DNA from 3 places in the Priestia sp. TSO9 genome. Region 2 is predicted to be linked to each of the others. Evidence: riboswitches for the same ligand, from Rfam matches in the RefSeq annotation. Region 2 holds a riboswitch; each other region holds the start of a gene.
What was found. A riboswitch is a leader RNA that binds a small molecule or an ion and turns the genes downstream of it on or off. The one in region 2 is predicted to bind cobalamin.

Region 1: linked by a shared signal. The riboswitch ahead of LJC66_RS24785 (ribonucleoside-diphosphate reductase subunit alpha) and the one ahead of LJC66_RS13275 ((2Fe-2S) ferredoxin domain-containing protein) in region 2 are both predicted to bind cobalamin.
Region 3: linked by a shared signal. The riboswitch ahead of LJC66_RS15605 (cobyric acid synthase) and the one ahead of LJC66_RS13275 ((2Fe-2S) ferredoxin domain-containing protein) in region 2 are both predicted to bind cobalamin.

Annotation. Positions count from the first base shown of each region.
Region 1 is NZ_JAJEKD010000015.1:1,858,546-1,861,829, reverse strand. Features, by position in the region: gene menC (o-succinylbenzoate synthase) at 1-977, shown strand, start outside; cobalamin riboswitch at 1,256-1,441, shown strand; gene LJC66_RS24785 (ribonucleoside-diphosphate reductase subunit alpha) at 1,575-3,284, shown strand, end outside.
Region 2 is NZ_JAJEKD010000013.1:993,166-996,449, forward strand. Features, by position in the region: gene cobJ (precorrin-3B C(17)-methyltransferase) at 1-1,188, opposite strand, end outside; gene LJC66_RS13275 ((2Fe-2S) ferredoxin domain-containing protein) at 1,202-1,582, opposite strand; cobalamin riboswitch at 1,685-1,864, opposite strand; cobalamin riboswitch at 1,983-2,161, opposite strand; gene LJC66_RS13280 (hypothetical protein) at 2,309-2,467, opposite strand; gene LJC66_RS13285 (M42 family metallopeptidase) at 2,819-3,284, opposite strand, start outside.
Region 3 is NZ_JAJEKD010000015.1:169,098-172,381, forward strand. Features, by position in the region: gene LJC66_RS15605 (cobyric acid synthase) at 1-1,229, opposite strand, end outside; cobalamin riboswitch at 1,322-1,501, opposite strand; gene LJC66_RS15610 (YdcF family protein) at 1,649-2,212, shown strand; gene LJC66_RS15615 (APC family permease) at 2,271-3,284, opposite strand, start outside.

The DNA of each region.
Region 1 (3,284 bases), on a different contig from region 2:
CAGGGTGGGGAGAAGTAGTTGCTTTTTCATCTCCTTGGTATACGGAAGAAACGATTCAAACATGTTTTCATATGTTAGACGATTTTTTAATTCCCTCGCTTCTTCATCAGCAGCTTCAAAAACCAGAGGATGTTCAAAAGTTATTCAAACCTCTAAAGCGAAATAACATGGCTAAAGCAGCTTTGGACTGTGCTGTATGGGATTTGTATGCAAAGAGGCAAAACAAGCCGTTATCTGAAGTAATTGGAGGAGTAAGGTCTGCTGTAGAAGCTGGAGTGGTAGTTGGCTTAAATGATATTTCCATAATGAAAGAACAAATAAAGACTTACATGAAAGATGGCTATAAGCGCTTTAAAGTGAAAATTAAGCCGGGTGCTGACTATGAGCTACTGAAACAAATTCGAGATGAATTTCCAAACATTCCTCTTATGGCTGATGCCAATTCAGCCTATACGTTAAGCGATAGTGATTCATTGAAGAAACTAGATGACTTGAATTTAATGATGATCGAACAGCCGTTAAGTTCTGATGATATCCTTGATCATCGATTGTTACAAAAGCAAATGCAGACGCCAATTTGCTTAGATGAAAGTATTGTGAGCTATGAAGATACACGTCATGCAATTGAACAAAGAAGCTGTAAGATTATCAATGTGAAAATCGGTCGAGTTGGCGGAATGTCCGTAGCAAAGCAAATTCATGATTTGTGCGCCCAGCATGGTGTAAGACTTTGGGTTGGAGGAATGTTAGAAGCCGGCATTTCACGTGCTCATAACATCGCCCTTGCGACATTGCCTTCTTTCACGATACCAGGTGATATTTCTGCGTCGTCTCGCTATTGGGAAAAAGATATTATTAAGCCCGAAGTAGAGGTAGAAGCCGGAGTAATAAAGGTGAAGGGAAAACCGGGGATAGGATACGATATTGATAAAAACTTTATCAAAACAATCACAGCATTTGAAAAAGAATACAAATAATTAAAAACCGTTTTTTATGTAAAACGGTTTTTTTATTGAGGTTGTCAATGTTTAGTAGAAAAATAGGACAAATTTTTTAAAAAGAGCACATTGTTCCATCAAGCGTGTCAAAACATGTTATGATGGAATAGTTTGATGAAAAAAGTCGAAGGATTTTATCGTAAAAAACAAAATTATTTTTGAAAATAGGTTGATAGTTTTCTAAGTTGTCCTATATAATGTGTTTATAACATAACACAATATGTTGTTTTGAAATCGATAATAAAATACTATATTTTGTGTTTTCCAGTGAAAAAGGTGTCTGATAAAAAGACTTAAAAGGGAATTTGGTGAAAATCCAAAGCTGTCCCCGCAACTGTGAATGCTGATGAAATAAGGAGATCCACTGTGAGTAAACATCATGGGAAGGCCTTAAAGTAAAAAGAAGCATAAGTCAGGAGACCTGCCTTTTTTATGTCGTTTTATCTTCTTCGGGAGGTGAGAGGGTAGAGCGAGGATTGAGAAAAGACTTAGTGTCTTCTTCTATCTTCGTTCTATTCGCTCACCGAGGTACGGTGAGCGATTTTTTATTTTGAAGTGAAGAGAGGAGCCATATTTATGGTGAATACATTAAAGCCTACAATTCTACATGAATTAACTGCATATATTGAACGTTTAAAAAAAGAATTTACGCAGCTTGATTTTTCTTTGTATGAGGAAAAGGTTATTCAAACTGTTACAGTAAAGGAAAATATGACGGACGAAAAGGTTGCAAACGTCCTAATTTTAGCAGCCTTAGAGCGTATTTCAATGGAAGAACCAGATTGGACGTACGTAGCGGCAGACGTCTACTTAAACGAACTATATCGAAAAGCAGCGGACAACCGAGGCTATGATAAAAAAGAGAAATACGGTTCGTTTTATCAGCTTATTCAAGAACTAACAAAAATCGGTATTTATAATAAACAGCTATTAAAAACATATACAGAAGAAGAAATTAATGAAATTGCTTCAGTCATTATTCCTGAACGCGATCGTTTATTTACATACATTGGATTGTTGACATTAGCAGATCGCTATTTAGCGACATCACATGATAAGCGCGTATACGAATTACCGCAAGAACGTTTTCTTATCATTGCTATGACGCTGATGTCTCAAGAAAAGAAAGAAAATCGAACAGCATTAGTAAAAGAAGCGTACTGGGCGCTTTCTAGTCTATATATGACGGTTGCCACACCAACGCTTTCAAACGCAGGAAAGAGCTACGGACAGCTATCTAGCTGCTTTATTGATACGATTGATGACAGCTTACGCGGTATTTATGATAGCAATACAGATTTGGCCACGCTTAGTAAAAATGGAGGCGGAATTGGTGTCTACCTCGGTCATATTAGAAGCCGAGGAAGTGATATAAAAGGTTTTAAAGGCGTATCATCAGGAACAATTCCATGGATGAAACAGCTAAATAATACGGCTGTAAGTGTCGATCAGCTAGGTCAACGACAAGGAGCTATTGCCGTATATTTAGACGTATGGCATAAAGACATCTTTTCATTCTTAGACGCGCGGTTGAACAATGGTGACGAACGCCAGCGCACGCATGATTTATTCACTGGCGTATGTTTGCCAGATTTGTTTATGGAAAAAGTAGAAGCACGTGAAGATTGGCACTTATTCGATCCTCACGAAGTTCGTACGCTGATGGGCTACTCGTTAGAAGATTTTTATGATGAAGAAGAAGGCAGCGGTTCATTCCGCACTCGTTACGCTGAGTGTGTAAATAATGAACAGCTTTCAAGAGAAACAGTACCTGCTATTGAAATCTTCAAGCGCATTATGCTTTCGCAGCTTGAAACAGGGACGCCTTATATGTTCTATCGTGATACGGTTAACCGAGCTAATCAAAACCGCCACGAGGGCATGATCTACTGCAGCAACTTATGTACAGAAATTACGCAAAACCAAAGCACAACGGTCGTAACAGAGGAAATTACGGAAGACGGAAAAATTATTATTACAAAGAATCCGGGCGATTTTGTTGTATGTAATCTTTCGTCTATCAACTTAGCGAGAGCCGTAACTGAAGATGTGCTTGAACGTTTAATTCCAATTCAAGTACGCATGCTTGATAATGTTATTGAGTTAAATGATTTGCCGGTACTTCAAGCAAAACTAACAAACCAAAAGTACCGCGCAGTAGGGCTTGGCACATTTGGTTGGAACCATTTGCTTGCCTTAAAGAAAATAGCATGGGAAACAGATGAAGCGGTAGCATATTGCGATGAATTGTATGAGCAAATCGCTTACTTAACCGTACAGGCAAGC
Region 2 (3,284 bases):
CACATCTCCGACCGGAGATAGTAAAAAGGAAGCTGCTTGGAGCTTTTTAATAATCACATCTGGCTGAGTCGTTGGGATTTGCAGTTTGATTTGATGGTCAGGTGTATACTCCATCGTACCTTTTTCACCAACAGCTTCTGCTAGTGTGGTCATTTGAACAGGTGTGAATTTCTTATTGGCAAGTCCTGGGCTAACTGCCACTTCGAAAATTGACTCTATTGGCTGATGTACGACCGCAGAAGTGGTTTCACCTAAAATTGCTTGAAGCGCTTCTTCTGCAAGAGCTCGTGAAGTTGCTGGTTCTTCTGGTTTGGTCTGAACTGCTTCAATAGCTGAAGCTGTTTGCTTTACAGTCTCTTCTTGATCGAGAGCCCATGGTTCTGCTTCTTTTCGAAGTCGCTGATGCGGTCTTAGCGGCTGCTCCGTTTGGTTGAGGGTATATTTCCGCTGATACCCGCGCGGGGTAATCATTAAATCGTCGTAAAAGAACGTAGATGAATTCCCGACAACAACGGTAGTCAGCATGCCAATTTCATGATTTAACATGTCTTTTAAGTTGGTCATTACGACTTCTTCACGGTCACGATAAGCGCTTTTCACAAGACCAACAGGCGTATCAGGAGAACGGTACTTTAATAAAATCCTCTGTGCTTCAACAATTTGTCTTGTTCGTCTTCCGCTTTTTGGGTTGTAAAAAGCCACTACAAAATCTGCTTGTGCAGCTGCTTCGATTCTTTTTTCAATTAGTTCCCAAGGCGTAAGGTGGTCACTTAAACTAATTGTACAAGCGTCGTGCATCACGGGCGCTCCAAGGAGAGATGCGCATGAATTGATAGCCGAAATGCCAGGAATTACTTCCAGCTCTACGCCCGTTTCTTTTTTCCAGCCTTTTTCAATCAACACTTCATACACAAGGCCTGCCATTCCATATACTCCTGCATCTCCGCTTGAAATGACAGCCACGGTTTTTCCTGCTTCCGCTTGCTTTACAGCTTCTTGTGCACGGCTTACTTCTTCGGTCATTCCTGTACTAATAATTTGCTGATTCGTTAACAGTCCTTGAATTAATTCCACATAGGTTTTGTAACCGATGATCATATCACTTTCTTGAATGGCTTCTCTTGCTCGCTGTGTAATATGTTCAAAGCTTCCCGGCCCAAATCCGATAACTAACAGTTTACCTTTCATGCTAGCTCCTCCTTTATGCGTTACTTTTTACTTTGTCAATTCCTTCTATGGAGTCACTGTTTTCCGGAGAAACGAAACCATTTTGATCATATTCATAAATAAGCGATTCCTTTATACTGCAGCCTCCTGCTAAATGTTCTTCGACAATCCGGTGAGCCACGGTTTCAGTGACCTGCTTGTACCAATCTCCTGAAGGATACACAATAGCTACAGGAGCATCTTTGCATCGTCCATTACAGCGTGTACGCGTTGTATGAACCGTTTCATCCAAATCCAGTTCCGTCACTTTATTTCGAATAGCTTGGGTGGCTTCTTCTCCACCTTTTCTCATACAGCTGCTTCCATTACAAATCAATACGTGATGTTTTGTTCCATTTAAGTTCCACGTCGTCACACTCATTCGCTCCTTTACTAAAAAAAGCGCCTCTATCATTGATAGAGGCGCAGAAAAATTCAAACTAAGTTTTTGCACTTCCACCTATATCCCGTAGGGTAAGCTTCGCATTAGAAAAAGGCTGGTTTCCTGGCTTCGATTCATCACTTCATTGCGCCTTCCCGAATACAGTGGCATATGCAATCAGCTCATCTTCACAGTGGCGGGTACCGCGCTGGCTTCACACCAGACTTCCCATTTAACGCAATGTAAACATTGCGCACCTTTTTTGCACGATATGTAGTTTTGCGACATGAGAAAAACCCGCTTCGCTAATATGCGAGCGGGTAAAACGTCAGAATAAGAGTGTACACGAATGCCACTTTAAGCCAACGTTTCCCTTCCCGCTCCCCGGAGAAATAGAAACTTCACAATAAAGACAGGTCTCCTGACTTGTGTATCATTCTACTTGAGAACCTTCCCGTGATTCTTCCACAGTGGTTATACTCGTTCGTCCACACTTACAGTTGCGGGGGCAGTACTGGTCTTTCACCAGTTTCCCTATTAAGCCTTCTTGGCATCTTTACTGTTGCTGTTTGATATATATGAACCTTTTAAACTATCAGAATAATAGAAGTAACTACCATATCATAGCGTACATTTTTTTTTATTTCAACTCTATTCTTTTTATAGGATATAAAGAGCCATAAAAAAACAAGAGCAAAAAATCAGCTCTTGTTTTTCTACTTATATAGCTACCAATGTTAAATGAGGATCATTATAATACACGACTTCTGAAAGAACTTTACAGCCATTTGTTTTGGCAAAAGCTTCTCTCGCCTGCTTTTCAGTTTCAAATTCAAACATTTTCATTTCTTTTCCAGCATATACCGTCAGTACCCACATGAAAAGATTCGCCTCCGATTATTGTAGTGATCGCTATATCCACATTATGACGAAACCATTTCCTTTTGAAAACCCATTCTACAAAACTTGTCACAAGAAACTTTTAAAAATTTAAAAACATTTTAACTTCTGTAAATGAACAAAATGTACAAAAGGTTTAAGCAGTATTGTATCTCTTTAAAAAGGTGCTTTTTTAATCACCTATTGCTCCACCAGTAAAAAATATATAGTATTTATTAAAAAAAAGAAGCCGGACAGCTGGCTTCTTTTTTAAGAAAGGAAAGAACAGACATCGTAATCCCATCCTGTTCTTTATTTTGCATAAAAATACACTAATTAAATATCCCTTTCTTAAAGCAGAACCATGTTCGACTGAATATAGTAATAGAGAAGCTTATACGTATGATTCAATGAATCTTGATGCGTTCTCTCAAACGCATGAGAAGAATCAATTCCTGGACCAATTAAGCCGTGTACGATATCGTGTCCCGCACGAATAGCAGCAGAAGCATCTGATCCGTAAAATGGATAAATATCTAATTTGTACTGAATATCATGCTGCTTAGCTAGCTCCACCAAATGCTTTCTCAAACCGTAATGATATGGGCCGCTTGAATCTTTTACACAAATAGACACAGTGTATTCATCAGTAGATTGTCCATCTCCCATAGCACCCATATCAACTGCTAAGTATTCTACTGTTTGAGGCGTAATATTCGAATTTCCTCCGTATCCAATTTCTTCATTATTTGAAATGAGAAAATGCGTAGTGTATGGCAGTTCGATCTGTTCTTCTTGAATTGTTTTCATGAGCTGA
Region 3 (3,284 bases), on a different contig from region 2:
TTAGAAACCGTCTTTCCCATATGAATTTCATAGCCTTCAATCGAAACCTTCTCACTCTCTAACTGAACATATCCAGAAACTCTTTCTGTTTTTTTGCTGGTTGTCATAACGGTTTCCACTGGAAGCAAACCCAGCCCTTTAATAGATTCAATCCGGGACTCTACTGCATCGGGGTCCGTAATCGTCTCGCCTAACATTTGATATCCCCCGCAGATGCCAATAACGTGAGCGTTCGTTGCGTTCAAGACTTGATTAATGGCTAGAGCCAGGCCGCTTTCTTGTAAAAACTGCGCATCTTCAATCGTATTTTTGCTTCCTGGTAAAACAATTAAATCAGGCGTACCTAGTTGTGATGGCTTGGTTACAAGCCTCACATGACAGTCTTCTTCTAAGCTTAAAGGATCGATGTCTGTAAAATTTGAGATGCGTGGGTACGAAATAACCGCAATATCAATTTCTTTTAACGGATTCACAAGGGTTGAGTAATTTCTGAGGGATAATGAATCTTCTGCGTCAATTTCCACGTCGTGCATATAAGGAATAACGCCTAGGACCGGAACGCCTGTGTATTCTTCAAACCACTTTAGCCCCGGTTTTAACAGTTCTAAATCTCCTCGGAATTTATTGATTAACACCCCGACAACTCTGGGCTTGTGCTCAGCTGGAAGCAATTGAAGAGTTCCTACTAGGCTCGCAAAAACTCCACCTTTATCAATATCTCCTACTAACACAACAGGCGCTTCTGCTATTTTTGCAACGCGCATATTTACGAGTTCCCGATCGTTCAAATTGACTTCGGCAGGACTTCCAGCGCCTTCAATCACAATTCGATCATAATGATTGGCGAGCTCTTTATAAGCTTCCGTGATAACGTTCAAACCTTCATTAAAAAATTCTTGCCGATACTGAAAAGCAAACATATTACGCAGCGGTTTTCCGTGAACGACAATTTGAGATTCATGATCACGAGTTGGTTTAATTAAAATAGGATTCATATTGGTTGTTGCTTCTACTCCAGCCGCTTCTGCTTGAATTCCCTGCGCTCTGCCAATTTCTTTTCCATCCATTGTAATGTATGAATTAAGCGCCATATTTTGCGATTTAAACGGTGCAGTTTGATAGCCGTCTTCTTTAAAAATACGGCAAAATGCTGTAGCAATCATGCTTTTTCCAGCGTCTGAGTGCGTTCCTTGAATCATAAGCGGTTTTCCTTTTTTCACTTTTTCCACTCCCTACCACATAAAAAAACCTTAACTGTAAAAGTCAAGGTTTGGTCATGCGCTCATTAACACATTGTCTTGACTTATTTCTCCCACCGAAAAATAAGGGGTTTTTAAAAGCAGGTCTCCTGGCTTATGCTTCATTTTACTTCTGCACCCTTCCTAGTTTGATTAGTGGGTCTTTGCAGGTTCATCCACATTTACAGTAGCGGGGGCTGCACCGGATTTACACCGATTTCCCTATTATCCTCCTTAGAGGCACTTTTAAAATCATTTATTCTTTATTGTAACGAATTTTATAACCATTCACAATAACGATTTTCTTCTATTATTATATATTACTGTGTTTATACTTATTTGGGTCTCGTATGCTATAATAACAATTATTTTCCAAACATCTTATGGAATAGCTAGGAAGGTGATCACAGTTGAAGAAAAAAATCATTTATGTCTTTATCAGCGTGTTTGTTCTTTATATAGCAATCATATCTTTTTGTATGTATCAAACTGCTCACAAGCCTGTTCCACAAAACGCAGATTATGTGCTTGTTTTAGGCTCTAAAGTAGATGGTGACCAAATGTCTCCTAGTTTAAAAGAACGAGTAAAGACGGCTTTATCTTATTTACAAGCACATCAACAAACAAAAGTTATCTTAACGGGCGGAAAAGGATCCGATGAAGAAATTTCTGAAGCAGAGGCAGCCTATCGTTTTTTGCGGAAAGAAGGAATTAAAAAGAATCGAATTATAAAAGAAGATCAGTCAACTTCTACTTTTGAGAATTTTACTTTTACTAAACAGAAAGTTGATATTCAACACAAAAAAGTCGTGCTTGTTAGCAGTGATTTTCATTTATTTCGCGCCTCTATTATTGCCAAACGTCAAGGCTTTGACGTTTATCCCTTAGGTGCAAAGACACCAAATTCAATTAAACTTCAAGCCTATTTTCGTGAGTATGCTGCTATTTTAAAAACATGGCTGTTTGATAAATAAATAGAGTAAGTACCTCTACAAATAAAAAACACGGCATGAATTCATGCCGTGTTTTTTATTAATCATCTGTATCGATAACTGCTTTTGGTAAACCTGTATATTTCGCCCAGTAGAAAATACCGAGTGAAACAAGAGCAATTAAAATTAAGTCAAGCGGGTTGCTTAGCACACCTTGTCCTCCACCAAATGAACCTAGATAAGAGATAACAAGCATAATAATATAATAAGCAACTAGCCACCATGCAGATTTAAGCTGCTGTGCAAACTTTACAACGTCAGTTGGTACGTATTTCTTAAACGCTACGTAGATAACAACCATTAGAAGCTGTGATCCTAGAAGCCAAGAAATTGTCGTCCACCCTGACCAATATACGATGTATGAACAGAAAATAAATGAAACAGGAGCAATAACGCTCATGCCTTTTAATTTAAAAGGTTTTTTAAGGTCTTTTGCATTTACTCTGAATGCAGCAGCTGAAATTGGCGCAATCGCATAAGACAGAATAAGTGCCACTGAACATACGTTTACTAGCGCTTCCCAAGAAGGAAATGGCAGTGTCCAGAATACGGACATTCCAAATGATAGCCATAGTGACGCACGTGGAATTCCTGTTTTCTTATCTACTTTTGAGAAACGTTTAAATAATGTTCCATTACGAGACCAAGCATAAACTAAACGAGAAGTTGTATTCATGAAGATGTTCCCGTTACCGCCTGGTGATAAAATAGCATCAAAAATAACAAGCGTTACTAACCAGCCAAGGCCTAAAATAAGTGCAATATCTTTAAATGGTAAAGAGAATTGCTCTTGAATTGTTCCCCATCCTCCTGATAGCATATCAGCCGGGATGTTACCAATGAACAATACTTGCAGTGCTGTGTAAATAATCGCTGAAAGTACAATACAGATAATGAGCGCGATTGGAATATTACGCTGCGGGTTTTTAACTTCACTGGCTACAGAAACGATAGGGTGAAGTCCTAGGTAAGCAAACATAACGCCACCTGTTGAAATGGCTGCTTGAATACCATTAAAACCAAACGGAGCAAAATCGCCAGTTGTAAAGTTAGC